Regions from separate parts of the Streptomyces sp. NPDC055815 genome, predicted to be linked through region 3. Evidence: riboswitches for the same ligand, from Rfam matches in the RefSeq annotation. Region 3 holds a riboswitch; each other region holds the start of a gene.
The links. Region 3 has a riboswitch for S-adenosylmethionine ahead of thrC (threonine synthase). Riboswitches for the same ligand answer to the same signal wherever they lie in the genome.
Positions count from the first base shown of each region.

Region 1: it holds a riboswitch for S-adenosylmethionine, as region 3 does, so the genes downstream of both, ACWGN5_RS29955 (aminotransferase class V-fold PLP-dependent enzyme) here and thrC (threonine synthase) in region 3, are expected to answer to the same signal.
Region 2: it holds a riboswitch for S-adenosylmethionine, as region 3 does, so the genes downstream of both, ACWGN5_RS37620 (IclR family transcriptional regulator) here and thrC (threonine synthase) in region 3, are expected to answer to the same signal.

Region 1 is NZ_JBSHDU010000058.1:33,171-43,091, reverse strand. Features, by position in the region: gene qcrB (cytochrome bc1 complex cytochrome b subunit) at 1-214, shown strand, start outside; gene trpD (anthranilate phosphoribosyltransferase) at 346-1,410, shown strand; SAM riboswitch class IV at 1,486-1,601, shown strand; gene ACWGN5_RS29955 (aminotransferase class V-fold PLP-dependent enzyme) at 1,785-3,182, shown strand; gene ACWGN5_RS29950 (Lrp/AsnC family transcriptional regulator) at 3,254-3,535, opposite strand; gene ACWGN5_RS29945 (rhomboid family intramembrane serine protease) at 3,532-4,266, opposite strand; gene ACWGN5_RS29940 (hypothetical protein) at 4,426-4,668, shown strand; gene ACWGN5_RS29935 (NYN domain-containing protein) at 4,702-6,066, shown strand; gene ACWGN5_RS29930 (NlpC/P60 family protein) at 6,324-7,361, shown strand; gene ACWGN5_RS29925 (NlpC/P60 family protein) at 7,559-8,578, shown strand; gene ACWGN5_RS29920 (hypothetical protein) at 8,604-9,818, shown strand; gene ACWGN5_RS29915 (PadR family transcriptional regulator) at 9,775-9,921, opposite strand, start outside.
Region 2 is NZ_JBSHDU010000101.1:19,921-29,841, reverse strand. Features, by position in the region: partial or broken gene ACWGN5_RS37630 (substrate-binding domain-containing protein) at 1-256, shown strand, start outside; gene ACWGN5_RS37625 (thiol-disulfide oxidoreductase DCC family protein) at 327-719, opposite strand; gene ACWGN5_RS37620 (IclR family transcriptional regulator) at 775-1,497, opposite strand; SAM riboswitch class I at 1,708-1,849, opposite strand; gene ACWGN5_RS37615 (SMI1/KNR4 family protein) at 2,052-2,639, shown strand; gene ACWGN5_RS37610 (YdcF family protein) at 2,688-3,278, opposite strand; gene ACWGN5_RS37605 (DinB family protein) at 3,431-3,937, shown strand; gene ACWGN5_RS37600 (nucleoside deaminase) at 4,087-4,755, shown strand; gene ACWGN5_RS37595 (hypothetical protein) at 4,830-5,228, shown strand; gene ACWGN5_RS37590 (SMI1/KNR4 family protein) at 5,297-5,848, shown strand; gene ACWGN5_RS37585 (anti-sigma factor family protein) at 5,863-6,648, opposite strand; gene ACWGN5_RS37580 (RNA polymerase sigma factor) at 6,654-7,220, opposite strand; gene ACWGN5_RS37575 (plastocyanin/azurin family copper-binding protein) at 7,389-7,883, shown strand; gene ACWGN5_RS37570 (hypothetical protein) at 7,873-8,295, shown strand; partial or broken gene ACWGN5_RS37565 (helix-turn-helix domain-containing protein) at 8,475-8,816, opposite strand; gene ACWGN5_RS37560 (protein kinase domain-containing protein) at 9,139-9,921, shown strand, end outside.
Region 3 is NZ_JBSHDU010000023.1:42,308-52,228, forward strand. Features, by position in the region: gene ACWGN5_RS16985 (alpha,alpha-trehalose-phosphate synthase (UDP-forming)) at 1-283, opposite strand, end outside; gene ACWGN5_RS16990 (DUF11 domain-containing protein) at 366-1,895, opposite strand; gene ACWGN5_RS16995 (glucosyl-3-phosphoglycerate synthase) at 1,979-2,947, opposite strand; SAM riboswitch class I at 3,101-3,247, shown strand; gene thrC (threonine synthase) at 3,241-4,548, shown strand; gene ACWGN5_RS17005 (MoaD/ThiS family protein) at 4,563-4,838, shown strand; gene ACWGN5_RS17010 (cold-shock protein) at 5,265-5,468, shown strand; gene groL (chaperonin GroEL) at 5,787-7,415, shown strand; gene ACWGN5_RS17020 (SRPBCC domain-containing protein) at 7,518-8,021, shown strand; gene ACWGN5_RS17025 (class I SAM-dependent methyltransferase) at 8,023-8,763, opposite strand; gene ACWGN5_RS17030 (transporter substrate-binding domain-containing protein) at 9,043-9,768, opposite strand; gene ACWGN5_RS17035 (aldo/keto reductase) at 9,780-9,921, opposite strand, start outside.

The DNA of each region.
Region 1 (9,921 bases), on a different contig from region 3:
CCAGGGCGAGCTGCACCGCCTCACGGCGCACGAGCAGTACGAGGCCGCGGAGCTTCCGCCGGCCGTCGACGAGAACGGCGTGGAGCGCAAGATCGGCCGCATGGAGAAGCTCCGGGTCAAGCTCAACAAGGGCTACTACGGCGACGACAGCCAGATCGCCAAGCCCACGGTCGAGGAGTACAAGGAGATCCAGAGCGGCCACGGCCACCACTGATCACCTGAACACCTGACCTTGTAGAGGTCGCCACGGCGAGAGCCCCGTCCATTCGATGGACGGGGCTCTTTGCCGTCCCCGGACCTCGATAGGGTGGGTGTGTATCCGTCACGTGATCATCAGGAGCTGCCATGAGCGCTGCGACCCCCGCTGGAGGACCTACGTCGGCGGGCCGCTCCTGGCCCGTCCTGCTGAACGGCCTGCTCGACGGCCACGACCTCTCCGCCGACGACACGGCCTGGGCGATGGACCTGATCATGAGCGGCGAGGCGACCGACGCGCAGATCGCCGGCTTCATGGTCGCGCTGCGCGCCAAGGGCGAGACCGTGCAGGAGATCGCCGGCCTCGTCCGGACCATGTACGCGCACGCCAACGTCATCGAGGTGCCCGGGCGGACCGTCGACATCGTCGGCACCGGTGGTGACGGCGCCAAGACGGTGAACATCTCCACGATGGCGTCGATCGTGGTCGCCGGGACCGGCGCCAAGGTCGTCAAGCACGGCAACCGCGCCGCATCCTCCGCCTCCGGCTCCTCCGACGTCCTGGAGAAGCTCGGCGTCAATCTGAACCTGACCCCGCAGCGGGTCGCCGAGGTCGCCGACGAAGCGGGCATCACCCTCTGCTTCGCGATCAAGTTCCACCCCTCGCTGCGGCACGTCGCCGCGGCCCGCGGCCAGCTGGGCATCCGGACGACCTTCAACGTCCTCGGCCCGCTGACCAACCCCGCCAAGGTGCGGGCCCAGGCCGTCGGCGTCGCCGACCCGCGGATGGCGCCCATCGTCGCCGGGGTCCTCGCCGAGCGCGGCAACTCGGCCCTGGTCTTCCGTGGCGACGACGGCCTGGACGAGCTCACCACCACCTCCACCTCCCGGGTCTGGGTGGTCCGGGACGGCGGTGTCACCGAGGAGCGCTTCGACCCGCGGGACGTCGGCATCGACCTCGTCACCCTGGAGGCGCTGCGCGGCGAGGACGCCTCGTACAACGCCGACGTCGCCCGCCGGCTGCTCGCGGGGGAGACCGGTCCGGTACGGGACGCGGTGCTGCTCAACGCGGCGGCGGCGCTCACCGCCCTCGACCCCGGCACGGGCACCCTCGCGGAGCAGCTGGCCGCGGGAATCGCGAAGGGCGCGGAGGCGATCGACTCCGGCGCGGCCCAGCGGTCCCTGGAGCGGTGGATCGCCGCCACCCACCGCTGACGCGCGACACGCGGCCCCGTCCGGCATGCGGACGGGGTTGCGCGTCGTCGATCAGCTGAACTACGTTCTGTATCAGGTCATGAGCGACAGCCCTCAAGCCCCGGCTGGCTGTCCGGCAACCCTCCGTCCGTGGCGGGGTGCCCCGGGTGAAGACCAGGTCGTACGGCAGAAGCCTGCGGCAAGCGCGGACCCCTGCGCACCACCCTGGGGTCCTTGGTCCTCTAGGGAGCGGTGTCTCGTGAGCAAGCGAATGCGTTAGGGCCCCTTCGGCCCCTCTCTCCACCTTTTCCGCCCGTACGCGGCACCCTTCTTCGCGCTGCCCTGCGGGCCCTTTCACGCCTTTTCGCGCCCTTTTTATGCCGGGAGATACCGCCATGTCCGCATGCCCGAACGCCGCCACCGTCGAGACCGCCGTCGCCGCCGAGTCCGCCGACCCCTGCTGCGCCGCCCCGCTGCCGGTCCTCGGCCGGGACGTGACCGTCCCGCTCGTCACCGGCGGCGAGGTGACCTATGCGGCGCTCGACTACGCGGCCAGCGCGCCGGCCCTCCAGCGGGTCTGGGACGACGTCGCCGCGTACGCCCCGTACTACGGCAGCGTCCACCGCGGAGCGGGCTACCTCTCCCAGCTCTCCACCGACCTCTTCGAGAACAGCCGCGTCACCGTCGCCGAGTTCCTCGACTGCCGCCCGGACGACCAGGTCGTCTTCACCCGCTCCACCACCGACTCGCTGAACCTGCTCGCCGCCACGATCCCGGCCGGCTGCCAGGTCTTCGTCTTCGAGACCGAGCACCACGCCTCCCTGCTGCCCTGGAGGGACGCCCGCGTCACCTACCTCAACGCGCCGCGCACCCCGGAGCAGGCCGTCGAGACCCTGGAGCGCGCCCTCGCCGACCGCGACCCCTACGGTCCCGCCCTCGTCTGCGTGACCGGCGCCTCCAACGTCACCGGTGAGCTGTGGCCCGTGAAGGAGCTCGCCGCCGCCGCGCACGCGCACGGCGCCCGGATCGTGCTCGACGCCGCCCAGCTGGCCCCCCACCACCCCGTCTCCGTAAGGGAGTTGGACGTGGACTGGGTCGCCTTCTCCGGGCACAAGCTGTACGCGCCCTTCGGCTCCGGCGTCCTCGCCGGCCGTGCCGACTGGCTGCAGGATTCCGAGCCCTACCTCGCGGGCGGTGGAGCGTCCCGCAAGGTAGCCCGTCGGGCCGACGGTGGTGTGGACGTGGAGTGGCACACCACCGCGGCCCGACATGAAGCCGGTTCGCCGAACGTCATCGGCGTCTACTCGATCGCCTCCGCCTGCAAGGCGCTGACCGAGGCCGGCTTCGACTCCCTCGTCGCCCGCGAGCAGCTCCTGATCGCCAAGGTCCGCGAGGGCCTGGCCGAGGTGCCCGAGGTGCGGGTGCTCTCGCTCTTCGGCGACGACGCGCCCCGCGTGGGCGTCATCTCCTTCGTCGTGGAGGGCTGGAACAGCTCCCACTTCGCCGCCGCGCTCTCCGCCGAGTACGGCATCGGCGTCCGCGACGGCCTGTTCTGCGCCCACCCGCTGGTCCGCACCCTGCTCGGCAGCGACCCGCAGGACCCGGGGGAGTGCGGCGCCCCCGAGGCCGCGCCCGGCGAGCGCTCCCTCAACGCCATTCGGGTGAGCTTCGGCGCCGGTACGCCGGACGAGCACGTGGACCGGTTCGTCGGCGCCGTGAAGGAGCTCGTCCGGGACGGCGCGCAGTGGAAGTACCGCACCGAGGACGGCCGCTGCGTCCCGGACCGCGGCTGATTGCTCACTCGTACGGGTGAAGGGGGCCTCCCGGTCGGGAGGCCCCCTTCAGTCGTGCCGCGGGTCCGGGGTCAGGACTCCAGACCGATGGCGAAGGCCGCCTCCAGGTCGTGCTGGGAGTACGTCCGGAAGGCGACGTGCGTGTCCGTGGCCTCGACGCCCGGGATCTTGCTGATCCGGCCGGGGATCACGTCCGCCAGGTCGTCGTGGCGCGGCACCCGGACCATGGCGATCAGGTCGTACGTACCGGTGACCGAGAAGACCTCGCTGACGCTGTCGAGCGCGGCGATCGACTCGGCGATCTCGGGGATGCGGTCCACGCTGGTCTTGATGAGCACGATCGCGGTGATCACGGCTGGCTTTCTCCCTCGGTCGCCGCGGCTTGGGCTTTCACTCTATCCCCACCGCGGAAGCGCACCCAGGCGTAGAGGAAGCCGACGGAGAAGCCCACGACATGGGCCAGATAGGCGACGCCCGGCCCCGCGCCCGCCGCCCGCGCGGCCAGCCACTGGAGCGTGAACCAGAAGATCAGCACGATCCAGGCGGGGAAGCGCAGCGGCAGGAAGAACAGGAAGGGGAAGAGGCTGGTGACCCGGGATCGGGGGAAGAGGAAGAGAAAGGCCCCGAGCACCGCGGAGATCGCCCCGGACGCCCCGACCAGGGTCTGCTCGCTGTCCGCGTGCGCCACCGCGTAGCCGGACAGGGCGATGTAGCCGGTGCCCAGATAGAAGAGGCAGAACTCGACGGCGCCCATGCGCTCCTCGGCCATGGCGCCGAAGACGTACAGGAACAGCATGTTTCCCAGGAGGTGGAGCCAGCTCCCGTGGACGAAGAGCGCGGTCAGCGGGGTGAGCAGGGCGCGCGGGTCGCCGCCGGTCAGCTCGGCGGGGACGACGCCCCAGCGGCGGAAGTAGGCGCCCTGGGCGGCCAGGAGCTCGTCGCCCGTGCCGTACCCCGGGTTGAGTCCGGAGACCGGACTGAGGGCGAAGAGCAGGCAGCAGGCGGCGATCAGTCCGTACGTCACCGTGGGTCCGCTGCGGGTGCCCCGCCAGGCACCGAGGGCCGCACCTCGCCAGTCGATCATGGACAGATCATGGCGTACCGGGGCCGAAGTGGACAGAGTGCCTCGCCGTGCCCCGCCCTCCCCGCGAGGCCGTAGGGTTACGGGCACCACCACCGCAGTTCGACGGCGCACCGCGGCACCCGCACCTGGTACCACGCAACAGGAAGAAGGACGGCACCGATGACGACGGTTCCCCTGCCGACCGACGAGACCCGCTGGCGCTGCACGCTCTGCGGCAATCTGACCCGCTTCGACGTGACCCGCTCGTCCAAGGTCGTGGAGTACGTCCATCTGGACCTCGCCGGGGATCCGACGGTCGAGGAGCGGCAGGTGGTCAGTGAGACCATCGAGTCGGTCCGCTGCCGCTGGTGCAACGCGGTGGACCAGATCGAACTGGTGGACAGGCCGGGCGCCGCTTCCTGAGGGACGGCGCGGACGACATAGGGGTGACGGATCGTGGAGCAGCCCGCGCACGGTGGTGAGCCGGCCGGCGCGGCAGGTGACGCTGCCGAGACGCTCGACCACCCATTGCCGGAAGGTGTACGGCGACGGGTCGTCGCGCTGGTCGCGGACGCCTTCGGCGGGCTCACCGTCGCGGAGCTGCCCGCGCCCCTGCGGCAGTACGCCCGCTTCACCGCGAGCCGGCGGGCCAAGTTCGCCGGCAACGCGATGGCCGCCGCCCTGGAGAGCGACCCGCTCTTCCGGCAGCGGATCGGCGAACGGTTCAAGCAGGGCCAGCCCGAGCTGGCCGGAGCCGTGGAGACCGGCGCCCCGCCCGCGGCCGCCGACCCCGTCGACGTGGCGGCGGCCGCCTATGTGCTGCGCCCGCCCGGCTGGGTCAAGCTCGTCGCCGCCGCCGGCGAGGAGGCCCAGCGGGCCGACGCCGAGCGGGCCGACGAGGCCGGCCGGCGCGAGCTGGAGCGGCTGCGCGAGGAGCTGGCCGCGGCCCAGGACCGCTCCCGGGGCGAGACCGAGCAGCTCAGGCGCGATCTGGACGCCGCCCGGAAGGAAGCGGAATCGCTTCAGCGCAAGCTGCGCAGCGCCCAGAGCGACGTCAAGCGCGGCGAGGCGGCGCTGCGCAAGGTCCGGGGCGAGATCGAGGCCGCGCGGGCCGAGTCGGCGGCCCAGGTCTCGGCCGCCGAGAGCGAGACCCGGCGGCTCAAGGCGCGGCTGGGCGAGGTCGAGGCGGCCCTGGAGGCGAGCCGCAGGACCGCCCGTGAGGGCCGCTCGGTGGAGGACATGCGGCTGCGGCTGCTGCTCGACACGGTCCTCGACGCGGCCCAGGGGCTGCGGCGCGAACTCGCGCTGCCGCCCGTCTCGGTGCACCCGGCGGACACCGTGGACGCGGTGGAGCCGGGGCGGATGTCGCCGAAGGACATCGCGGCGCGGGCGCTCTCCGAGACGGACCCGGCGCTGCTCGACCAGCTGCTCGCGCTGCCGCAGGCGCATCTGGTCGTCGACGGCTACAACGTCACCAAGACCGGCTATCCGACGATGCCGCTGGAGAAGCAGCGGCTGCGGCTGCTCGGCGGGCTCTCGGCGCTTGCGGCCCGCTCGGGCGCCGAGGTCACCTGTGTCTTCGACGGGGCGGAGCTGGCGGCCCCGGTGCTGCTCGCCCCGCCGCGCGGGGTGCGGGTGCTGTTCTCCAAGCCCGGTGTCACGGCGGACGAGTTGATCCGTCAGCTGGTCAGGGCGGAGCCGCCGGGCCGTCCGGTCGTGGTGGTCTCCACCGACCGCGAGGTGGCCGACGGCGTCGCGAAGGCGGGGGCGCGGCCGGTGGCGTCCGCCTTGTTGCTGAAGCGGCTTTCGCGCCTCTCGTAACGCATCGCAACTCCTGGGCGTTATGCCCGAATTCTGGATGGCGCACCGTCAAGTGCCCATCACAGGCCGTGTGATGAATGTAAATAAAGTGGTGCGTGGGCGAGAATTTTGCCAGCGGGATTTGAACTGATCACAACTTGGTCACTAGGGTCGGGCATCGAACCTTCGCGCGGTTGATCACCCATCCGGGGTGGCGGCGGAGGAACCGCCTGCCCGTGACCGGTTGGGCGGCTCTGAGGAAGAAGGAGCTCGCCTTCGTGGCGTCCCACCGTCGACCCAAGCAGCCGAGCCGCACCCGTGTGACCGTGCTCACCGTCACCGCGGCCGCCGCCGTGGCCCTCACCGCCCAGTCCGGCGCCCAGGCGGCCCCCGCCAAGCCCAAGATCGACGAGGTCAAGGCGAAGGTCGACGCCCTCAACCACGAGGCCGAAGAGGCCACGGAGCAGTACAACCTCGCCGACGAGCGCCGCGGGAAGCTGCAGAAGGAGATCGGCGCCCTCCAGGACAAGGTGGCCCGCGGTCAGCAGGAGCTCAACACCCTGCGCGACCAGATCGGTTCGGTCGCCAGCGCCCAGTACCGCTCCGGCGGCATCGACCCCGCGCTCCAGCTCTTCCTCTCCTCCGACCCGGACACCTACCTCGACAAGGCGTCCGCGATCGACCAGTTGAGCGCCCAGCAGGCCGACGTGCTCACCTCGATCCAGGCCAAGCAGCGCACGCTCGCCCAGCAGCGGGCCGAGGCCACCTCGAAGCTGGCCGACCTCGAGGACGTCCGCAAGACCCTCGGCGCCAAGAAGGCCAAGTACCAGGGCAAGCTGGCCGAGGCCCGCAAGCTCCTCAACAGCCTCACCGCCGCCGAGCGCGCCAAGATGCAGGAGCAGGAGCAGCGGGCCAGCCGCGGCGCCGCCGAGCGCGTCAACCTCGGCAGCGAGGTCCCCGCGAACGGCTTCGGCGCCGCCGCGCTCTCCGCCGCCGCCACCCAGCTCGGCAAGCCGTACGTCTCCGGTGCCGAGGGCCCCAACTCGTACGACTGCTCCGGTCTGACCATGTGGTCCTACCGTCAGGCCGGCGTCACCCTCACCCGCACCACCTACACCCAGCAGAACGACGGCGTGAAGATCGGCCGCAGCCAGCTCAAGCCGGGCGACCTGGTCTTCTTCAACAGCCTGTCGCACGTGGGCCTGTACGCGGGCAACAACACGATCCTGCACGCCCCCAAGCCGGGCGCGGTCGTCCGCTACGAGTCCATGGACTACATGGGCACCTTCCAGTTCGGCGTCCGGATCGCCGGTTGACCCACCCCGTGAACCGCTGCGGCACACCGCCCAATCGGGTGGTTCGCCGCGACGCGCACTGACCTGACGCCCCGCCGGTGACCTGTGTTCTCCGGCGGGGCGTCACTTTGTGTGCCCGGCGGCTTCGTTGGACGAGGACTGATCAGCGGCTACTGTCTGCCGCGCCAGTCTGCGTCGAGCCGAACGGAGCGCGATCCGTGGCGTCCCACCGCCGACCCGCCCGGGTCACCGTCCTCACCGCCGCCGCCGCGGCCACCGCGGCGGCGTCCCTCGGGGCTGTCCCCGCGAGCGCCGACCCCGGGGCCACGCCCGCGGCCACCCGCGCCACGGTCGACCGCCTCTTCGAGGAGGCCGAGAAGGCCACCGAGGGCTACAACCGGGCGGACGAGAAGGCGGACGCGCTGCGCAGGACCGTCTCGCAGGCGCAGGACAGCCTCGCCCGCGGCCAGGAGCGCATCAACCGCATGCGGGGCGCGCTCGGTTCGGTCGCCGGGGCCCAGTACCGCTCCGGCGGCATCGACCCCGCCCTCGCCCTGCTGCTCTCCTCCGACCCGGACAGCTACCTGGACCGGGCCACCGCCCTGGACCGGGTCACCGCCCGCCAGGGCGCCGCACTCGGCGAACTCCTGCGCGAGCAGCGCGCCCTGAACCAGAAGCGGAGCGAGGCCCGCGCGGCCCTCGGCGAACTGGAGCGCAGCCGGGCCGAGGTCGCCCGCCACAAGCGCACCGTCGAGCGGAAGCTCGCCGAGGCCCGCCGGGTGCTCGCCTCCCTCACCGTCGAGGAGCGCGCCGACTACGACCGCGCCTCCCGCACCGGCGAGCGCGCCGACGCGCCCGCCGAGGAGCTGCCGCCGCTCGCCGACCTCGGCCCCTCGCGGGCCGCCGCCGCGGTGATCGCCGCCCGCAGCGCGATCGGCAGGCCGTACGTGTGGGGGGCGACCGGCCCGTCCGCCTTCGACTGCTCGGGCCTGATGGTCTGGTCGTACCGGCAGGCCGGGATCAGCCTGCCCCGCACCTCATCGGCGCAGCGGTACGCCGGCCGCCAGGTGCCGCTCTCCCAGGCGCAACCGGGCGACCTCGTCACGTACCGCGGCGACGCCAGCCATGTGGCGATCTACGCCGGGAACGGCCAGGTCATCCACGCCCCCTACCCGGGCGCCCGGGTCCGCTACGACCCGGTGAACATGATGTCCCACGTCACAGTGACCCGCGTCTGACAGCGCCCCCCGTACGATCGGGGGCGTGGCGGGCAGGCGGAGTGGAGCGGTGCGCGGTGCGGCGGCGGGGCTGCTGGCCGCGGTGCTCGCCCTCGGCGGATGCGCGGCCCCCGCCCCGGTGGGCCCGGCCTCCGGGGAGGTCCAGAGCCTGCTCGACCGGCATGCGAGGGCCCTGCTCGACCGGGACGAGGCCGGCTACCTGGAGGCCCTCGACCCCGCGCTCGTACCGGCCGCGCGCACCGAGTTCGAACGGCTCGCGAAGGTCCCGCTGGGCGGCTGGAGCTACCGGGTCACCGATGTCGACCGGGCCGGAGAGGGCCGGGTCATCGCCAGGGCCGAGCTCGGCTACCGGATCAAGGGCTACGACTCCGGGCCCGCCACCACCGAGCGGGTCCTCGACCTCGCCGAGCGGGACGGGCGCTGGTACGTGACCGGCGACCGCGCCGCCGAGGGCGCCCCGCAGCAGCTGTGGCAGCAGGGCGAGGTCACGGCCGTGACCGGCAGGCGCAGCCTGGTCCTCGGCGTGGGGCAGAGCCAGGAGCGGCTGCGGGAGATCGCGGCGGCCGCGGACCGGGCGGTCCCGGCGGTCGGGGAGGCCTGGCACGGGAACTGGGCGGGCCGGGTCGTGGTCCTCGTGCCCGGATCGATCGAGGCGATGGGCCGGCTCCTCGGCGGTCCCGCCGCCTCCTACCGGGGCATCGCGGCCGTCACGACCGGCCGGACCGGCGGCGGCCCCCACGCGCCCGCGGACCGGGTGATCGTGAACCCGGACGCGTACACGGTGCTGGGAGCCTTCGGCCGGCAGCTGGTCCTCACCCATGAGACCACCCATGTCGCCACCCGCGCCCAGACGACGAAGGCCACCCCCGTCTGGCTCTCCGAGGGCTTCGCCGACTGGGTCGCCTACCGGGGGACCGAACGCACCGCCGCCCAGGCCGCCCCCGAGCTGCGCCGCGCGGTGCTGGCCGGCGACCTCCCGGCGGAGCTCCCCGTGGACGAGGCCTTCTCCTTCGGCGGGGACGCGGAGGCCCTGGCCCGGGCCTACGAGGGCGGCTGGCTGGCCTGCGAGCTGATCGCGGGCCGCTGGGGCGAGGAGAAGCTGACCGCGTTCTACCGGGCGGTGGGTGCGCACCCGGGCCGGGACGGCGCGGTGGAGAAGGCGCTCCGGGAGGTCCTGGGCACCACGCCGGAGGAGTTCACCGCCGACTGGCGGGCGTACCTGGCGGAGCGGCTCGGCTAGGGCGTGTGCCCTCCAGCTCCGCCAGGGCCTCCTTCAGCCAGGCCTTCTCCTCCGTGCCCGTCGCGCGGGCGATCCGCAGCATCCCCTGGCGGAAGAGGTCGGG
Region 2 (9,921 bases), on a different contig from region 3:
GATCGTCTGCTGCAGCGAATCCACCGTCTACGCCACCACCGAACCACCCATCACGACACTCTCCCTCAAGCCCCGCCGCATCGGCACGGCCGTCGTCCAGCTCCTCATCGACGCCATCGAGGGGGTGGGGGAGTACAACCCGGACTCGATCGTCATGCCGTACGAGCTGATCGTCCGCCCGTCCAGCGGCCGCGCCCGGGTCCCCCGGTCGAGAGTCCCGTCCCGCTCGCCCCACATGCAGCCACTGCACCCGTAAAGCCCCGCCAAGTTCACCCCATCCGGCGACACCGCCCCGCCGACTTCCGGGCCGCCTCTCTGCCGGTGCGCTACTCGGGTCGCGGGGCCGGGCGGTGGGGGAGGGCGCAGGCGGCGGTGCCGCCCGGCATGCGGTGACGGTTGTTCGCGATGAGTCGGTACACGCCGTGGGCCACCCACCGCACGGGTGGCAGGGTGAGCAACGCGCCGGCCGCCGGCCACCCGCCGCCCGAGCTCAGCAACGCCTTCGCGACAGCCTGGGCACCCCCGTACACGGCACCGCCGGGCGTCACCCACAGCACCTCGTGCGAGGCCCGCGTCGCGGTGACACCGAGATCCTCCAGGTCCGCGAACTGCCAAGGAGTGGTCTCGCACCGGGGCTTCAGGCGTCGCTCGGCGAACCTCGCCGAGGTCGAGCAGAATCCGCAATCTCCATCGAAAACGAGCACGGGCTGATTTCGCATGACTCCATCATGCCCGCGCCCGGAGCCGGGCGGTCGCTCCGGCCCGGCCTCGCGGTCAGGAGCGGCATACGACCTCGGTCAGGCGGTCGGCCGCGTCGACGGCGGCCTTCGCGAGCCGGGCGCCCGGGTGCCGGGTGAGGCGTTGGATCGGGCCCGTGACCGTGACGGCGGCGACCACCCGCTGGGACGGGCCGCGGACCGGTGCCGAGACGGAGGCCATGCCGGGTTCGCGCTCACCGATCGACTGGGCCCAGCCCCGGCGCCGTACGCCGCTCAGGGCGGTCGCGGTGAAGCGGGCACCCTGCAGGCCTTGGTAGAAGCGCTCCGGTTCCTCCCAGGCCAGCAGGACCTGGGCGGCGGAGCCGACCTTCATCGGGAGGGTGGACCCCACCGGCACGATGTCGCGCAGGCCGGACGTCCGCTCGGCGGCGGCGACGCAGACCCGCACCTCACCCTGGCGCCGGTAGAGCTGCGCGCTCTCGCCGGTCGCGTCCCGAAGGGACGTCAGGACCGGGCCGGCCGCGGCAAGCAGGGAGTCCTCGTCCGAGGCGGCCGAGAGCTCGGTGATCCAGGGTCCGAGGACGAATCGGCCCTGGAGGTCCCTGCCGACCAGACGGTGGCGTTCGAGTGCCGTGGCGAGTCGGTGGACCGTGGGCCGCGCCAGGCCGGTGGTGGCGACAAGCCCGGCCAGATGGGCAGGGCCGGACGCCAGCGCATCGAGGATCACCGCGGCCTTGTCGAGGACGCCGACACCACTAGAAATATCCGAAATGTCCATAGAAAGGGGTACTCCAGTCTCGGCGCGCGAGCATGACTCGCGGCGACCTCACCCCGGGAAGGGCAGGGGAAGGAAGGTGAGGGAAGGGGATGGTCAGCGGGAGAGGGCCGAGCAGGTCGGCCGATATGCCGCGACGATCATGAGCTGGGTACGCGGGAAGCCCGGAACGGGCAGAGCCGGGGCGAAGGGCAGCGTAGAGAGCACCGTGTCTCCTCATCTTTTCCCGCGCCACGTTGGCGCGGGCCGGAGTTGGCACTGATCCCGACGGCGCGGCGCGAACATGGAGCGCCGAGACGATCGGGGAGTTGCCGGGGCTTCGTAGGGCCGGTCCCTCCACCCCTCTGGATGATTCGCGGAGAACCATACAAGACACCCGGGGCGAGCTGCCAGCGACCCCCTGGTGAAGCAGCAAGGCAGGCCGGGCGGAGTGCGCTGAACGCCGGCGCCTCGCCCGGCAGGCGGGGGAGCTCGTCCCGGCTCGCATGGGTCCCACCCGCAGGATGATCCCCGGCCGCAGCCCGATAGATTGCCGGCGACACGAGAAAAGAGCTCGCATGGACTCCCGCATCCCGCGGCTGCGACGCAAGCTGGCACGCATTCCCTACGCGCCCCACCGAAGCCACTCCTTCGGCGAGGAACGGCACGCATTCCGTCTCGGCCCCCGCTTGTCCGAAGCCCGGGCGGACGCCTTCGAAGCCGAGAACGACGTGGAACTCCCACGCCCCTACCGGGACTTCCTCACCACCATGGGCGGCACCGGTGCATCCCCGTACTACGGACTGATCCCACTCGAACGCTGCGCCCTCTTCACGATGAACCGCGCCACCGCCGACACACGGACGAGAGGATTCCGTCGGGCCTACCGCCCCACCCGCGAAGGCCACCTCTTCCTGCACGTCATCGAACGCGGCTGCAGCGACCTCGTCCTCCTCGGCGTCACCGGCCCTCTCACCGGACGCATCCTCATCGGCAACACCGACGGCTTCTGGGGCCCGAACGTCTCCTCGGCCCCGGATTTCCTCGCCTGGTACGAGCGGTGGCTCGACCACATGGCCGGCGGCAAGGACAACCGAGCCCTGCTGCTCACCTCGCCGCGGCTGCACGTTCACCCACGCCAGTACCGTCTCTCGCCGAGGATCTGACCCTGACCCTGACCAGGCGACGGGAACGGGAACGGCGGGGAGTGGGAGCTAACGCTTGCGTTCGGCCGCGGTGAGACCGCGCAGGGTCCACAGCCCGTACGCGGCAAGCAACGGCTTGAACAGCGTCCACTCCCCGAGGCGGTAGTCGCCGGCGCGGACCAGCCTGTCGGCGAGATCGGGCCGCTGACGGCGCAGGTAGGCGCGCGCTTTGAGCGCGTGTGCCGGCTGGGACGCGATCGCGATGTGCTCCGCACCCTCCAGCAGCGGGACCACGTGGGTGATGTTCTCCCACGTGTTCCTGCTCTGGTCCTCGACGAGAACACGACCCTTGTACCCCAGCACGGACCGCGCGTAGTCGGCCATCAGCTCCGCCTCGGCCGTACCACCCCCGACCGCCCCTCCGCTGAAGACGATCACGGAGTCGCCGTCGGCGTCCGCGCCGACGGAACGGATCCCTGCCCTGACCCGCCAGCGGTTGACGAGGTTGATCGACTCGGACGGGTTGCGGTAGCCGAGCACGACCACGGCTCGGGAACCGTGGCCGCCGGCCTCGACCAGGGTCCGGGACCAGCGCCGGTTCAACCACTCGCCCCAGGCCAGAACAGCGACTCCGGCGGCCGGCAACGTCCACGCTCGCATGACAGACGATCCTAGGCCCTGTGCGGAGGAACAGGCCGGACGATCGGCACCGCATCGTCGGAGCGGCCCACCGGGCCGGGAGCGGTCGCAGCAGGTCAGGTCCGTCGAAAATCCCTCGACATCGGTCGCCATGATCGGGGAGGCTGCGCGCGATGACCAGAATCGACGACACACCGCCTGCGTGGGACGAGCGCACCCAGCTCACCACGTTCCTCGACTACACACGCGACACGGCCCGTGCCAAGTGCGAGGGCCTCTCCGCGGAGAACGCCCGCAAGGCGCTCCTGCCGGGCTCACCGCTCATGACCATGAGCGGAGTGATCAACCACCTCCGCTGGGTCGAGTACTACTGGTTCCAGGTGGTCTTCCTCGGTGAGGAGGACCACGGCCCCTGGACCGACGAGGACCCCGACCGCGAGATGCGCATCGCCGTCGACTTCCCGCTCACGCAGCTGCTCGACGAATACGCCGAACAGAGCGCCCGCTACCGCGAACTCGTCGCCGAGAACGGCCTGGAGACCAAGGCGAAGCGCGCCGTACGCAACGGCCTCCACGTCGATCTGCGCTGGATCCTCCTGCATCTCACCGAGGAGACAGCCCGCCACAACGGTCACCTGGACATCCTGCGCGAGCTGCTCGACGGAACGACCGGCGACTGAGCCTCCGCCGGTTGCAGACCACGGGGCCGGCCGGCTGCCGTTGCAGCCTCGGTGCTGCCGGATGACCCGCTGCTTCCTCGGCTCCGGCGAGCCGTCATCGAACGGCGGCTTGCCGGAGCGGGATCGACACTGTTCAGGGGGATGAGGGCGTGCCGGATGTGAGGAACTTCGATGCGGAGTGGGCGGCGGCACCCGAAGCGGTGAAGCGGTGCCTGGCCTTGGCGTACGAGGCGCTCGTGGCCGGCGGACTCGCAGTGGGCTCCGTACTCACGGACGCCAACGGGACGGTGTTGGCCGAGGGACGCAACCGCGCGTACGACGACGGTCCCGGAGGAGGCCCGCTGCGGGGTACGCCCCTCGCGCACGCCGAGATGAATGCGCTGGGCGCGGCACGTACCGACTGGGATCTCGGCGCCTTGACCCTGTGGAGCACCCAGGAACCCTGCTCGATGTGCACGGCCGCGGCGGCCTTCACGGGCGTGGGGGCGGTGCGCTACCTGGCCCCGGACCCCTGGGCGCTGGCCAGTGCCAATGACGGTTCGTCCGGTGTGTCCGGGCTGGACCGGCAGCCGTGGCTCGTGGCGGCGAACCTGATGTTTCTCCGCAGTGTCTCAGCGGCCGCGCGGGGGACCGAGGAACCACTGACTCTGCGTCGCTGCCGAGAACTTGAGCCGGAGACGACGGGACTGCACGACGCTCTGCCGCCGGGCCTGCCGGTGGCCACGACGGTCGAGACGTGGCTGGCGGAGCTGTGGCCCGTCGTCGGTGACGCCGCAGTCGCCCGGCGACGGCGGGTGGCAGAGGCCACTGCGCCCTGAGCACCGCCCTGAGTACCGCCGTGAGCGCAGTCCCCCCAACACGACCTGTCGGGGCTCCGTGCGATCCTCCCTCCATGAACGAGTTCGGCGACGCGCACGTGCGCCACGCGACACTGCTGTGGATGTCCCTCCTCGCAGCCGACGCCCGGGATCAACTGTCCTGGCTGGGGGAGCGCGAGCTGGAGACCGAGCCGGTCGTCGAAGAGGTGGAGCTCTTCTGCCGCATGTCCGAAGGGTTTGCCGAACGCGGTGTCCTCGACCCCGGGCAACTGCGCGACCTTCAGGCCGTCGGCCGGCGACTCGGCGAGATCGACGCCACGGGTCGCGCAGGCCTCTGGGGCGACGCCCTGGCTTCGGACACGGCATGGGACGACATCCGTCTCCTCGCCCGTCAGTACCTCGTCAGCACGCTGGGGGACTGGCGCCAGCCACTGCCAGGCAGCCGGTCAAGGCCGCACAAGGGCGACCACTGAGCCCCCGGGAGCGCGGCCACCGAACAGCCCCATCGCCCAGCGCTCTCCGAGACAGGAAGGCCCGCCCGATGCACCCCGCCGTCCGGGAACTCACCCGCCTCGTCCCTCCGCCGGCCGGCAGCCTGCCCCGCACCTGGTCCCGGACGGAGGAATGTCTGGGTACGGCGCTGCCCCAGGACTACAAAGACCTCGTCGACACCTACGGCGGGGGAGTCTTCGACGAGACGATCTGGATCCTGGAGCCGGACTGCACTGACGAGGACTACGACCTGGTGGCGATCGTCGGTGAGCGCGCCGAGGTACTCGGCAGACTCTGGGACCGCGGCGAGCCGAAGCCGGACGAACTCGCGGCCGACGGAACCGGCGTGCTCCCCTTCGCCTACATCGAGGGCAGCGGCGCCTACCTCTACTGGCTCACCAGCGAGACGGCGAAGCCCGGGGAATGGACCGTCCTGGTCAACGAGGGCCGTGGACCCGAATGGGAACACCACGCCGTCTCCGCCGCCGAGTTCGTCGCCGGAGTGCTCACCGGACGCATCCACTCGGAGACCCTCGGCGAGTTCGAGGACACGGAGCGGGGCTTCGACGCGAACGCGGACATCTTGGGCTCCGACGAGTAGGCGTGCGAGACGTTCTACGAGCTGGGGTCCGACCCGCTTGACCCGCCGGTCCCGCCGGATCCCGTTCCTTCGAAATGGGCCGTCGCCAGGACCGTGCCGTCCGGGGCCACCAGGCGGGCGCCACTGAGGTTGCCGGGATCCACGGGGGCCGGGGCGCCCCAGTAGCCGTAACCCGCCCTGAGGGGGAACGAGCCGAGCGATACGGAGGAGCCGTCGGCCCGCACCAGGAGGCAACGCACCGGGCCGTCGACCGCCCGTACCTCACCGAGGTCGACCGACATGTAGACCCAGCCGTTCCCGCCCGCCGCGTCGGCCAGGTGCGCGTAGATCCGCCCCACCTCCTTGCCGGCCCCGGTCCCCTCCCCGGCCGAGGAGACCAGCGTCGCCTCCAGGACGTGCGGTGCCGGGGCCACCACCTGGGGCGCGCCCTCCACCGCCGTACCGACCGCCCAACCGCCGAACCCGAAGGCCAGCGCCGTGGCCACGCCCGCCGCAGCCATCCGGAAGCGACGGCCCCGAATGCGCCGTCGCGCCGTCGGCGGAGGAGTCGAGGGTGCCGGGGCAGGGGCCGACGTACGGGCGGGGGCCATCGTCCGTACCGCCCGACTCTCGAAACCCAGCGGAGGCTCCGCCCCCGGCAGCAGCCCGAGCAGCCCGTCCCCGACCACCGTCAGCCGCTCCACGTACGCCCGGCAGTCCGGGCAGCGGTCCAGATGGGCCACCGCCTCGGCCCGCTCGCGCGCCGGAAGGATCCCCAGCGCGAGCTCGGCACCCTCCTCGCGCAGCCGCTCGCAGTCCATGCCGCTCACCGCGTCTCCTCGCTCTCCAGGAGCGCCCGCACCTTGATCGTCCCCGCCCGGATCCTGGTCTTGGCCGTGCCCAGCGGCACGCCCTCGAAGGCGGCGACCTCCCGCGCCGTCATCCCGTAGATCCCGGCCATCACCAGCGCCCGCGCCTGCTCCCGGGGCAGCGCCGCCACCGCCCGCCGGACCCGCTCGGCCGCTTCGTCGGCGAGCGCGCGCCGCTCCGGAGTCTCGGACACGATCCCCACCAGCGCCTCCAGGTCCTCAGGGGCGACCGGGGTCGCGCGCCGCGCCCGTACCGCGTCGATCGCCAGGTTGTGCGCGATGGCCGTCAGCCACGTCCGTACGGAGCCCCGCCTGCCGTCGTACACCTGGGCGTGCCGCCACGCCCGCTCGAAGGTCTGCTGGGCCACGTCCTCGGCGAGCCGCGGATCGCCGACGACGGCGACGGCCACTCCGTAGACGGAGCGCTGGAAGCGGCGCACGAAGGCCACCGCGATCTCCGGATCGCCCGTGGCGAGACCGGAGAGCAGTGCCTCGTCGGGAACCCGCTCCAGCGGAAGGCCCATGCGTCCCACACTCGTGGATACGTCCGAAGTCCCCGAAGGGATGGTCCGAGCTCATTGTCCGCCCGGACCGCAATCCGGGCGCGGCCGAGCGTCGTACCCCCTGTGGGGACCGAACCGGAGGACCAAGCCCGCGGGCCGGTCCGAAGAGCCGACGCGGAGGACGGAACGATGACGAAACCGACACCACGTACGCGCGCGCTGCTCGGCCTGTCGGCCGCCGCGCTGGCCGGCCTCCTCGCCGCTTGCGGAGGCGGCAACGGCGACGGTTCCAGCAGCGGTACGACCACACCGCCCCCCGAGCAGAAGAGCACGGCGCCGGCCGGTACGACCCAGGTGAAGGCGGACCTGGCCGACTTCAAGATCACGCTGTCACAGCAGACCTTCACACCCGGCACGTACGCCTTCGCCATCACGAACACCGGGCATCACGACCACGCCCTGGAAGTCGAGGGGCCGGGCGGCGAGAACCGCTCCAGCACCATCGGCCCGGGGGAGTCCACCACCCTCACGGTCACCTTGAAGGACGGAACGTACGAGATCTACTGCCCGGTCGACGGACACAAGGACCAGGGCATGAAGACCGAGATCACGGTGGCCGGCGCCCCCGTCAACAAGCCGGACACCACCCCGACGACCCCGAACACTCCCGGCAATGGTTACTGACCGAACCCGCCGCATCGCCGTGCTCCTGCTGCGGCTGGCCGCAGCGGGCCTGACGGCGACGATGGGCGCCATCCACCTCGCCCTGTGGGCCGACGGCTACCGCGACCTGGCCACCATCGGCTGGCTGTTCCTGCTGAACGGCGTCGTGGGCTGCCTCCTCGCGGCGGCCCTGCTCTTCACCCCGTACCGCTGGCTCGGACCGGTCGCCGCCGCCACGGCGCTGTTCACGGCGGGCACCCTCGGCGCACTCTTCCTGAGCCTCACGACGGGCCTGTTCGGCTTCCACGAATCGGCCGACGCGGACCTCGTCCGCCCCAGCATCACGATCGAGACGGCGGGTGTCCTGGTCCTGACGACCCTGGGGGTATCCGCACTCAGCCACCGCCACCGCCAGCACCACTCACGGGGCTAGGTGTATTGACCCGGAGCGTTGTTGATTCGGCTGATGGGTGGCTTGCCGGCGAGTGCGGTGTGGCAGCGGTGGTGGTTGTAGGTGTGGAGGAAGTTTGCCAGGGCCGCTGTCCGCTCGTCGTTCGAGAGGGAGGGCCGTAGGCCCACTCGCCGAGCAGGGTGCGGTTGAAGCGTTCAGGCGAGCCGGTTGAGCCGGTGGCGGGTGAGGATCCGGTGGACGGTGGATGAGGGCAGGCCCAGGATCGGGCCGATCCCGGCGGGGCCGAGTTTGTGGCTTCGCCGCAGGTCGCAGACGCGGTCTTCCACCGCGGCCGGGGTTCGGTGCGGTGTGGTGCGAGGCCGGCTCGGCCGGTCTTGCAGGCCCGCATCGCCCTCGGTCCGCCACCGGCGGATCCACTTGTGGGCCGTGGCCCGGGAGATGCCCATCTCTGCGGCCACGTGAGCGACCGGACGGCCTGAGCAGACACGTTCGACCAGCAGTCTTCTACCGAAGACGGTCAGCCGGGCATTACGGTGGGCCACGAAGACCTCCGTGAGGTGAGTTCCTGGACAGCTCCCACCACACCGGAGGTCTTCGCCATGTTCAAGACCAGACCAGTGTCGACAACGCTCGTGATCAATACACGTAGGGCCTGTCTCTCTGGTCGGCGCGGGGTCTCCGCACGAGCAGGATGCGGCTGGGCTTCTGGGCGGCGGTGTCCGCACACAAGCCATTCCCTGCTGGGCAGGGGGCGGTCCGCGCCCAGTGCACGTCAGTTGACGACACACCCGGCAAGGGCCCACTGCTCTGGAACGAAACCGTCTGCCCCATCGCTGCTGGACAGTTGGGTTACCCTCCTTCCTCGTGGACCAGTTGACCGCCGAAGACCCGCCGCGCATAGGCCCCTACCGCCTCATCGCCCGCTTAGGTGCCGGCGGCATGGGCCGGGTGTACCTCGCCCGCTCCGAAGGCGGGCGCACTGTCGCGGTCAAGGTCGTGCAGACCGAGTTCGCCCAACACGCCGAATTCCGCTCGCGGTTCGCACGCGAGGTCACCGCGGCGAAGCGGGTCGGTGGGGGCTGGACCGCGGCAGTGCTCGACGCGGACACGGACGCGGAGACGCCCTGGGTCGCGACGCAGTACATTCCCGGGCCCGATCTGCAGGCCGTCGTGGCCGAGCAGCACGGGCCGTTGCCCGAGCAGTCGGTGCGGGTCCTGGCCAACCGTCTCGCGCTCGCCCTGCAGGCCATCCATGGGGCGGGCCTCGTCCACCGCGACCTCAAGCCGTCCAATGTCCTGGTCACCGTGGACGGGCCCCGGGTCATCGACTTCGGTATCGCCCGGGCGCTGGACAGCATCAGCGGGGACAGCCTGCAGACCCGTACGGGCATGGTGATCGGCTCGCCCGGCTTCATGTCCCCGGAACAGGTGCGGGGGCTCCACGTCACCGCCGCCTCCGATGTGTTCTGCCTGGGTTCGGTCCTCGCCTACGCCGCCACGGGGCGCCAGCCCTTCGGGGCGACCGGCAACGGGCTGCACGCCCAGTTGTTCCGGGTCGCCGAGGAAGAGCCGGACCTGGACGGGCTGCCGGAGGCGCTCCTCGGACTCGTACGGGAGTGCCTTCAGAAGGACCCGGAACGACGCCCC
Region 3 (9,921 bases):
GGTGGAGGAACCAGAGGACCGAGTTCGCGATGCCGTTGTACGCGTCCGCGTAGACGGCGGGATCGATGTCCAGCATGCGCACGCCCGGCTCGCCCGTACCGCGTCTCACCGCCTCCCGGTCGCCCGCGCCGAGCGCCGCGCACACCCAGAGGCTCTCCTGGGAGTCGATGGTGCTCAGGGCCGACGCCAGGCCGCCGCCGCCCTTGCGGGCGTCCAGCGAACCGTCCTCGCCCAGTGCGTACGAGACCGGGCCCCGGTTGGATGCCACCAGCACAGTTGCCATGTGGCGAACCTAGCCCGTCCCGTAAACGCTCAAACGTACGTATACGAGACGGGTGGATTCGGCCACGGGGAGTTGCCGCAGGTCAGTCGCGTCGGCCGCGCATCGCCGCCTTCGCCACCAGGCCGGTCGCCGCGAGGGCCACGGCGAGTGCGCCGAGCAGCCAGAGGCGTTCGCCGTTGCTTCCCGTCTCCGCCATCGAGTCCGCCGCCGTCGAGCCGGAGCGGTGGCCGCCCTGTGGCCCGGGCGCCGGGGGAGCCAGGGAGGCAGGGGTCTCGGGGGAAGACGGGGAGGCAGGGGTCTCGGGGGAAGACGGGGAGGCAGGGGTCTCGGGGGAGGACGGGGGTGCCGGCGAGGAGGGCGGTGCAGGGACCTCGGCCGATGCCCCCGTCGTCGCCGAGGGGTCCGGCTGCGTCGGGGTCGGGTCCACTCGCGACGGCGACGGCGACGGCGACGGCGTCGGCGTCGGCTTCGGGTTCTCCGGCTCCGGGACCGGTACGGAGAAGGCGAGCGCGGACGGCACGTAGGTGTCGCCGCTGGTGGAGAAGGTCAGGTCCGCCGAGGTCGCGCCCGGGGGGACGGCGCCGGCCGGGACGTCGAAGGCCTTGTCGTCGATGCTCAGGTTGTTCGTGAGCTTCGGGGAGACCGCGCCGTCGTCCTCGCTGACGAAGAAGTTGTTCGTGTTGCCGGTGTGGGCCTCGGTGACGTTCCTGCCGTCGACGAGGAACGTGTCGCCCGGCGTGTTCCAGTCGCCCTCGTACGCCGTCACGCTCGCGCGTACCGTGCCCGGGCCCCGGTGGAAGCCGTCCACGGTGATCGTGGTCGCCGGGGACGTCGAGCGCTGCAGGACGTGGCCGCCGTACACGTACACGTTCCGCCGCTCCGGGGCCTTCACCGGGTCCGGGCCGGGGAACCTGTGGACGACCGTCAGGGACCAGCCGGCGACGCAGCCCTTGCCGCTCGGGGCCCAGAGGTTGCCGACCGCCACCTGGGCGTCCGTCCCCGACACGCCCGCGAAGGCGGCGGTGACGTCCGACTCGCCCGTGTAGTAGTGCGGGCCGCTGGTGTCGGCCGGGTCGGCGACCATGCTGTCGATCGATACCGGGGTCGCGGGACCCGCACCGACCCTGATCACCGGGGCCGTCGTCGTCGGGTCGCCGGGGGAGCGCCCGACGTCCGCGCCCGAGATGTCGCAGCGCTTCAGCTGCGCGCCGCTCGGGCCCTTGTACGTGCCGTCGTTCCCGCCCCAGAAGAGGCGGGCGTACGCGACCTCGGCGCCCGCCGGGATCTTCACGTGGCCCGTACTGGAGCCGAACCCGGCGTCCCCGGTGCCGCCCGCGTCGATGCGCCGCATCACGAAGGTGTTGTTGTTGTCCGAACCCTGGCCGGAGGCCGCCGTCGCACAGCGGGCCGCCAGGTCCGCGGGGGTGCTCGGGCAGCCCATGACCGTGTTGCCGATCGTGGTGAAGTCGCCGTACAGCGACTCGTCGTACCGCTTGCCGAAGGGCTCGACCACGTCCGCGGCGGCCGGTCCTGCCGCCGCGGACGCGAGCGAGCCCGCCGCGAGCCCGATGACCGCGAGCACCCTGCCCAGGTGATGGTGTCTGAAGCGCATAAAAGGGCAATGTATGCAAAACGGATCATCGTGGGGCGTTACGCCACGCGGCGGTGTGCGTCCTCCTCGGAACTCCTTCGCCGTTACGCCACGCGGCGCTGTGCGTACTCCGCGATCTCGGCCATCGGCGGCCGCTCCTCCGTGTCCACCGCGTACGTCCGCGGCTCGAAGCCCTTCTCGCCCCGCTCGAACTGGGTGAGGCGGGGGCGGACCAGATGGCCCCGGGAGAGCCGCAGCTGGGCCGTCCGGTAGATCGCCGCCGCCATCCGGCCCAGCGCCTGCCCGTCCTGGTGCCGGTGCTTGCGCACCCCCACGTCCACCTGCGCGAGCGCGTCCAGGCCCACCGTGTGCAGCGCGTCCACGAGCAGCCCCAGCTCCACTCCGTAACCGACCGGGAAGGGCAGCCGTTCGAGCAGCGAGCGCCGGGCCGCGTACTCGCCGCCCAGCGGCTGCACGAAGCCCGCCAGCTGCGGCCAGTGGAGGTTCAGGAGCGGGCGGGCCACCAGTTCCGTCACCCGGCCGCCCTGGCCGGGGGTCTTGCCGGAGGCGAGCCCATCGAATTCAGTGCCGAGCGGGCGGTCGTACATCGCCTTCACGAAGTCCACGTCCGGCTCCGTGAGCAGCGGGCCCACGATCCCCGTCACGAAGTCCGCCGAGAAGTCCCGCAGGTCCGCGTCCACGAAACAGACCACGTCCCCGCTCGTCACCATCAGCGACCGCCAGAGCACCTCGCCCTTGCCGGGGACGGCCGGTATGCGGGGGAGTATCGCGTCCCGCGCGACCACCCGGGCGCCCGCCGCCGCCGCGACCTCCGCCGTACGGTCCGTGGAGCCCGAGTCGATCACCACCAGCTCGTCCACGAGGGGGACGGCCTCGGTCATCAGCTCGCGCCGGATCACGGAGACGATGTCCCCGACCGTCGCCTCCTCGTTCAGCGCGGGCAGGACGACGCTGACGGTCGTGTTCCGCTTGGCGGCGAGGATCCGTTCCAGCGGCCGGTCCGTCACTGACCAGGACCGCCGGGCCAGCCAGCGCTCCACCTCTTCCAGCACGTGATCTCTCTCCATCTCGCGGGTCGGACGGCCGGTCCAAGGTTCCGGGCCTTCGGTTACAGTCTTGAACAACGCGGATGCCCGATGCACGTCGGGGTGCCGCCCGCGTCGGAGTGCAGGAACGAAAGTCCACCGCGCTTCACAATCGAATACCGCTCATCCAGAGGGGCAGAGGGAAACGGCCCGTTGAAGCCCCGGCAACCCTCCAGTCGGTTACCACTCGTCTCCAGCGAGGTCCCCGGCTAGGGAAGGTGCCAAATCCGTCTCATGGCGAAAAATTCGTCATGGGAAAGATGAGGAGAAAGGGCCTCGCCTCCATGGCTGTTCAGACCGTCGCACCCACCACCGTCGACCTCGGTCCCGCGTCCGGGCTTTCCTGTCGCGAATGCGGTGAAGTCTTCCCGCTCGGCCCGATCTTCGCCTGCGAACTCTGTTTCGGACCGCTCGAAGTCGCGTACGACCTTCCCACCGGTGACCCCGAGGCGCTGCGCAAGCAGATCGAGGCCGGCCCCGCCAACATCTGGCGCTACGCCCCCCTCCTGCCCGTCCCCGCCGACGTCGCCGAGAAGCCCAACCTGAACCCCGGCTGGACCAAGCTGATCCAGGCCGACAACCTCGCCCGCGAGCTCGGCGTCGCCCCCGGAAAGCTCTTCGTCAAGGACGACTCCGGCAACCCGACCCACTCCTTCAAGGACCGGGTCGTCGCCCAGGCCCTCGAAGCCGCCCGCGCCTTCGGCTTCACCACCCTCTCCTGCTCCTCCACCGGCAACCTGGCCGGCGCCGTCGGCGCCGCCGCCGCCCGCGCCGGCTTCCGCTCCTGCGTGTTCATCCCGCACGACCTGGAGCAGGGCAAGGTCGTCATGGCCGGTGTCTACGGCGGTGACCTCGTCGCCATCGAGGGCAACTACGACGACGTCAACCGCTTCTGCTCGGAGCTCATCGGCGACCCGCTCGGCGAGGGCTGGGGCTTCGTGAACGTCAACCTCCGCCCGTACTACGGCGAGGGCTCCAAGACGCTCGCCTACGAGATCTGCGAGCAGCTCGGCTGGGTCATCCCCGACCAGCTCGTCATCCCGATCGCCTCCGGCTCCCAGCTCACCAAGATCGACAAGGGTCTCCAGGAGCTCATCAAGCTGGGCCTCGTCGAGGACAAGCCGTACAAGATCTTCGGCGCCCAGGCCGAGGGCTGCTCCCCGGTGTCGGCGGCCTTCAAGGCCGGCCACGACGTCGTACGGCCCCAGAAGCCGAACACCATCGCCAAGTCCCTCGCCATCGGCAACCCGGCCGACGGCCCGTACGTCCTCGACATCGCCCGCCGGACCGGCGGCGCCGTGGAGGACGTCGACGACGAGCAGGTCGTCGAGGCCATCAAGCTCCTCGCGCAGACCGAGGGCGTCTTCGCCGAGACCGCGGGCGGCGTGACCGTCGGCGTCACGAAGAAGCTCGTCGAGGCCGGGCTCATCGACCCGAACCTCACCACCGTCGTCCTCAACACCGGCGACGGACTCAAGACCCTGGACGCGGTGGCCGACACCTCTCAGGCGACCGCCACCATCCGCCCGAGCCTGGACGCGTTCCGCGACGCCGGCCTGGCGCTCTGAAAGGTAACGAACACATGGCCGTGAACGTCCGCATCCCCACCATCCTCCGCACCTACACCGGCGGCCAGGCCGAGGTCCAGGCCGAGGGCGCGACCCTCGCCGAGGTCATCGCGGACCTGGAGAAGAACCACACGGGCATCGCCGCCCGCGTCCTGGACGACCAGGGCAAGCTGCGCCGCTTCGTCAACGTCTACGTCAACGACGACGACGTGCGCTTCGAGCAGGGTCTGGAGACGGCCACCCCGGCCGGCGCGGGCGTCTCGATCATTCCGGCCGTCGCCGGAGGCTGACCATCAAGCACAGTGCCGGCGGGTGCTGAGACCCGTATAGCGCTACCAGTCAGTACGAATTGCCCCTTCCGCGCGATAAGCGGAAGGGGCAATTCTGCATGGTTGAGCGCGGTAGAGTTGGGGAAGTCCCCTCCGCTGCTCATGCCAGGCGCATATGAGAATGCGTCCCCGCACGACAAGAAGCAGCCAAAGTGTGTGCGCGTTGTGTACCTTCTGCGCCCTTTGCCGGGCCCGACTTGCCCCGGCATCCAGGGGATTATCCCCAATTCCCCTTTCCAGGGCGCCCAGAATTCTCGGTCGAATGACCTGTTGCAGAGGGCAGTTGGGCAGATACATTCAGCCGCGGTCGACGCGTTCCGGCGCAGGGTCTGACCCGGGTCCGCGAAGTGCGGTCCCGCGCAAGGGCCAGTAATAGGGGAGTTAGGCATGGCTCAGGGCACCGTCAAGTGGTTCAACGCGGAGAAGGGCTACGGCTTCATCGCGGTAGACGGTGGTGCGGATGTTTTCGTCCACTACAGCGCGATCCAGATGGATGGCTACCGCAGCCTCGAAGAAGGCCAGCGGGTCGAGTTCGAGATCTCGCAGGGCCAGAAGGGTCCGCAGGCGGACATGGTCAAGCTCGCCGTCTGAGCGCGGCGCGATCGGCCACCGACGCAACGCCGTCGAGGGGTCCGCATCCCTGTGGGGTTGCGGACCCCTCGCGCGTTCCCGGGCCTCTGCGCGCCCCCTTGATCCCCCTCCCGAAACGCGAGAGTCGCTTGCACTCTCCTAGGGCGAGTGCTAATCATTGGCGTTAGCACTCGGAAGGTGAGAGTGCTTACGAGGATCGGGCAGACGAGGTCCGCGGCCAGGTGGGGCAAGGAACCATCGGGCACGCAGGCCGTCCGTCGCGGGCGTCGGCGCGGTCCTGGAGCGTTATCCACCCCATGTCCGGGAGGACCACTTCACATGGCCAAGATCATCGCGTTCGACGAGGAGGCCCGGCGCGGTCTCGAGCGCGGCATGAACCAGCTCGCTGACGCCGTCAAGGTCACCCTCGGCCCCAAGGGCCGCAACGTCGTCCTCGAGAAGAAGTGGGGCGCCCCCACGATCACCAACGATGGTGTCTCCATCGCCAAGGAGATCGAGCTCGAGGACCCGTACGAGAAGATCGGCGCCGAGCTGGTCAAGGAAGTCGCCAAGAAGACGGACGACGTCGCTGGCGACGGTACGACCACCGCCACCGTCCTCGCCCAGGCGCTCGTCCGCGAGGGCCTCCGCAACGTCGCCGCCGGTGCCAACCCGATGGCCCTCAAGCGCGGCATCGAGAAGGCCGTCGAGGCCGTCTCCGGCGCCCTGCTCGAGCAGGCGAAGGATGTCGAGACCAAGGAGCAGATCGCTTCCACGGCCTCCATCTCCGCCGCCGACACCCAGATCGGCGAGCTCATCGCCGAGGCGATGGACAAGGTCGGCAAGGAAGGCGTCATCACCGTCGAGGAGTCCCAGACCTTCGGTCTGGAGCTGGAGCTCACCGAGGGTATGCGCTTCGACAAGGGCTACATCTCGGCGTACTTCGCCACCGACATGGAGCGCATGGAGGCGTCGCTCGACGACCCGTACCTCCTGATCGTCAACTCCAAGATCTCCTCCGTGAAGGACCTCCTTCCGCTCCTGGAGAAGGTCATGCAGTCGGGCAAGCCGCTGCTGATCATCGCCGAGGACGTCGAGGGCGAGGCCCTGTCGACCCTGGTCGTCAACAAGATCCGCGGCACCTTCAAGTCCGTCGCCGTCAAGGCCCCGGGCTTCGGCGACCGCCGCAAGGCCATGCTGAACGACATCGCCATCCTCACGGGCGGCACGGTCATCTCCGAGGAGGTCGGCCTCAAGCTCGAGAACGCGGGCCTGGACCTGCTCGGCCGCGCCCGCAAGGTCGTCATCACCAAGGACGAGACCACCATCGTCGACGGTGCCGGTGACAGCGAGCAGGTCGCGGGTCGCGTGAACCAGATCCGCGCCGAGATCGAGAACTCCGACTCGGACTACGACCGCGAGAAGCTCCAGGAGCGCCTCGCGAAGCTGGCCGGCGGCGTGGCCGTCATCAAGGCCGGTGCCGCGACCGAGGTCGAGCTCAAGGAGCGCAAGCACCGCATCGAGGACGCCGTTCGCAACGCGAAGGCGGCCGTCGAGGAGGGCATCGTCGCCGGCGGTGGCGTGGCCCTGCTCCAGGCGTCGAACGTCTTCGAGAAGCTCGAGGCGGACCTGTCGGGCGACGAGGCCACCGGTGCCAACATCGTCAAGCTGGCCCTCGAGGCCCCGCTGAAGCAGATCGCCGTCAACGCCGGCCTCGAGGGCGGCGTCGTGGCGGAGAAGGTCCGCAACCTGCCCGTCGGCCACGGCCTGAACGCCGCGACCAACGAGTACGTCGACCTCATCGCCGAGGGCATCATCGACCCGGCGAAGGTCACGCGCTCCGCGCTGCAGAACGCCGCGTCGATCGCCGCGCTGTTCCTCACCACCGAGGCCGTCATCGCCGACAAGCCGGAGAAGGCCGCCGCGCCGGCCGGCGGCGGCATGCCGGGCGGTGACATGGACTTCTGAGCCCCGGCTCGGTAGTCCATCGCTGAACGCGAACGAGGGCGGCACCCCCACCAGGGGGTGCCGCCCTCGGGCGTTCGGCGGATGCTGGAAGGTACGGAAGGGGTGGGAAGCGGTACGGAAGGGGTCGTCGTCATGGTCACCCTCCTCACCACACCGGCCGACCGCGAACTGGTCATCACACGCACCTTTGACGCCCCGCCGTCCCGCGTCTGGGAGGCCTGGACGCGGCCCGAGCACGTACGGGAGTGGTACGGGTCGGCCGGGCTGACCACCTCCGTCGTCGACATCGACCTGCGGACGGGCGGCGCGTGGCGCTGGGGCCAGACCGGGCCCGACGGCCAGGAGATCGTCTTCTCCGGCACGTACGAGGACGTCCTCCCGGTGGAGCGGCTCGACTACACGGAGGTGTTCGAGCAGATGCCGGACGCCGAACCCGTCCGGGTGGCCCTCACCTTCGACGCGACCCCCGACGGTGGCACGGCCCTGACCAGCACGTCCTTCTGGCCGTCCAACGAGATCAGGGACCAGGCGCTGGCGGCGGGCATGGAGGCGGGGGTGCGGGAGCAGTACGACAGGCTGGCGGCGCACCTGGAGGGGATGGGCTGAGTCACCGCCGGCGGAAGAGCCCGGTCCAGAGGAAGGACTCGCCGAAGGCGGGGGAGTCGGCGGACAGGGAACGCATGCGGCGGAGCTCGATCTCCTTCAGGTCGGCGAAGACCGTGCGGAGGTCGGCGTCCGTGTAGGCGAGCCCGCCGTGCAGTCGGCCCTCCCGGTAGAAGTCGGCGTCCGGGAGCTCGGACCCCATGCCGCCCTCGCCGGCGGCGAACGCGGTGAGCGCGAAGTGCCCGCCGGGCGCGAGGGCGCGCCGCAGCAGGGCGAGGTAGCTGATGCGCCGGTGCGGGGGCAGGTGGTGGAAGCAGCCGGAGTCGTAGACGAGGTCGTACGGTCCGTCGAGGGCTGCGGTGAAGGCGTCCCCGCACACGAAGCGGACGCCCTCGGCGCCCGTGTCCCCGGCGCGCTCCTCCGCCCAGGCGATGGCGGTGGGCGAGAGGTCGACGGCGGTGACGTCGAAGCCGGCCGAGGCGAGGTACAGGGCGTTCCGGCCGGGCCCGCAGCCGAGGTCGAGGACCCGGCCGCCGGCCGGGAGCAGGCCCTGCTCGACGTACGACACGAGGTTCTCGTCGGGCTTGGCGACGAAGAACGGCACGGGCTTGTCCCGGTCCGCGTAGAACCCGTCCCACCACGCGGAGCCGCCCTCCGTCCAGCGGTCGGCATCGGGTCGGAACAGGCCGTCGAGCAGGGTGAGGACGTCGTCGACGGTGCGGATGGTGCGGGCGGTCTCGCTCATGTGGATCTCCCCTCCGAGTCCCTTGATTCTACGGAGAGTTGAGGTAAAAGCCCAGGTCAGGGGTTGTTTACGGATCCCCCGTGCGGGGCGTGTGCGGGCGTACGGGGGGAGCGTGGGGCAGGGGGTCGGAGGGGCCCCGTGGGGGTCGTGGCGGGTGCCTCCGGGCCCGGGAAGGGGCTGTTTCCGGTGTTCGCGGGGAGGGTTTCTGCGCCGCGTTCCGGAAGGAGTCCGGCGGGCCCGCAGCCCGGCGTTCAGGCCGGCGGGCCCGCAGCCCGGCGTTCAGGCCGGCGGAGCCAACAGCCCGGCGTCCTGGCCCGATCGGCGCAGCGACTCCGCGACGAAACCGTTCGCCTTCAGCTCCTCCACCGTGTCGCGGAGGAACGCGACAGTCTCGGGCCGGCGGCCGACCGTCGTCCCGACGGCCTGCCGGATCTCCATGAACCGGCCCTCGATCAGCCGCACGTCCGGATGCGCGGCGGCGTACGCCGTGAGCGGCTGCCGGATTCCCGCGCCCACCTCAAGGCCCTCGGACCGGAACACGTCGACGCCCTCGTCGCCGCGCACCACGGTCGCGTGGGCGAGGCTCCGTGACAGGAACAGGTCGTACGCGGAACCCTTCTTGACCCCGATCCGCACGCCCGGCGCGTCCACCTCCTCGACGGTGCCGAGCGCCGAACCGCGCGGCACGGCGTACACGCCCTCGATGACGACGTACGGAGCGGTGAACGCGACCTCCGTCTCCCGCGCCGGGTCCACGGCGAGGAAGCAGAGGTCGGCCCGGCCGTCCGCCATCGCGTCGAAGGACTTCCGCGCCGCGTCGAAGCAGAGCAGCTCCACGGGCAGCCCGAGCCGCGCCCCGATCTCCCGCGCCAGGTCCACGGTGATCCCGCCCGGCGCCTCGGCCGTGCCCTGCGCGAGTACGGGGTTCCCCAGGTTGATGGAGGCCCGGAGGATCCCGGCGGGGGCGAGGTCGGCGGCGACGGCGGGGCTGGGTGTGGTGGTCATGGGGGTGGAGTCTAGGCCTGGAGGTCCCGGTGGACGCGGTCCAGGAGTTCCAGCTCGTCCTGGGTGAGGCGGAGTGCGCCGGCGGCGATGTTGGCGGTCAGGTGGGCGGGGTTGCCGGTGCCGGGGATGGCCAGCAGGTGGGGGCCCTGGTGG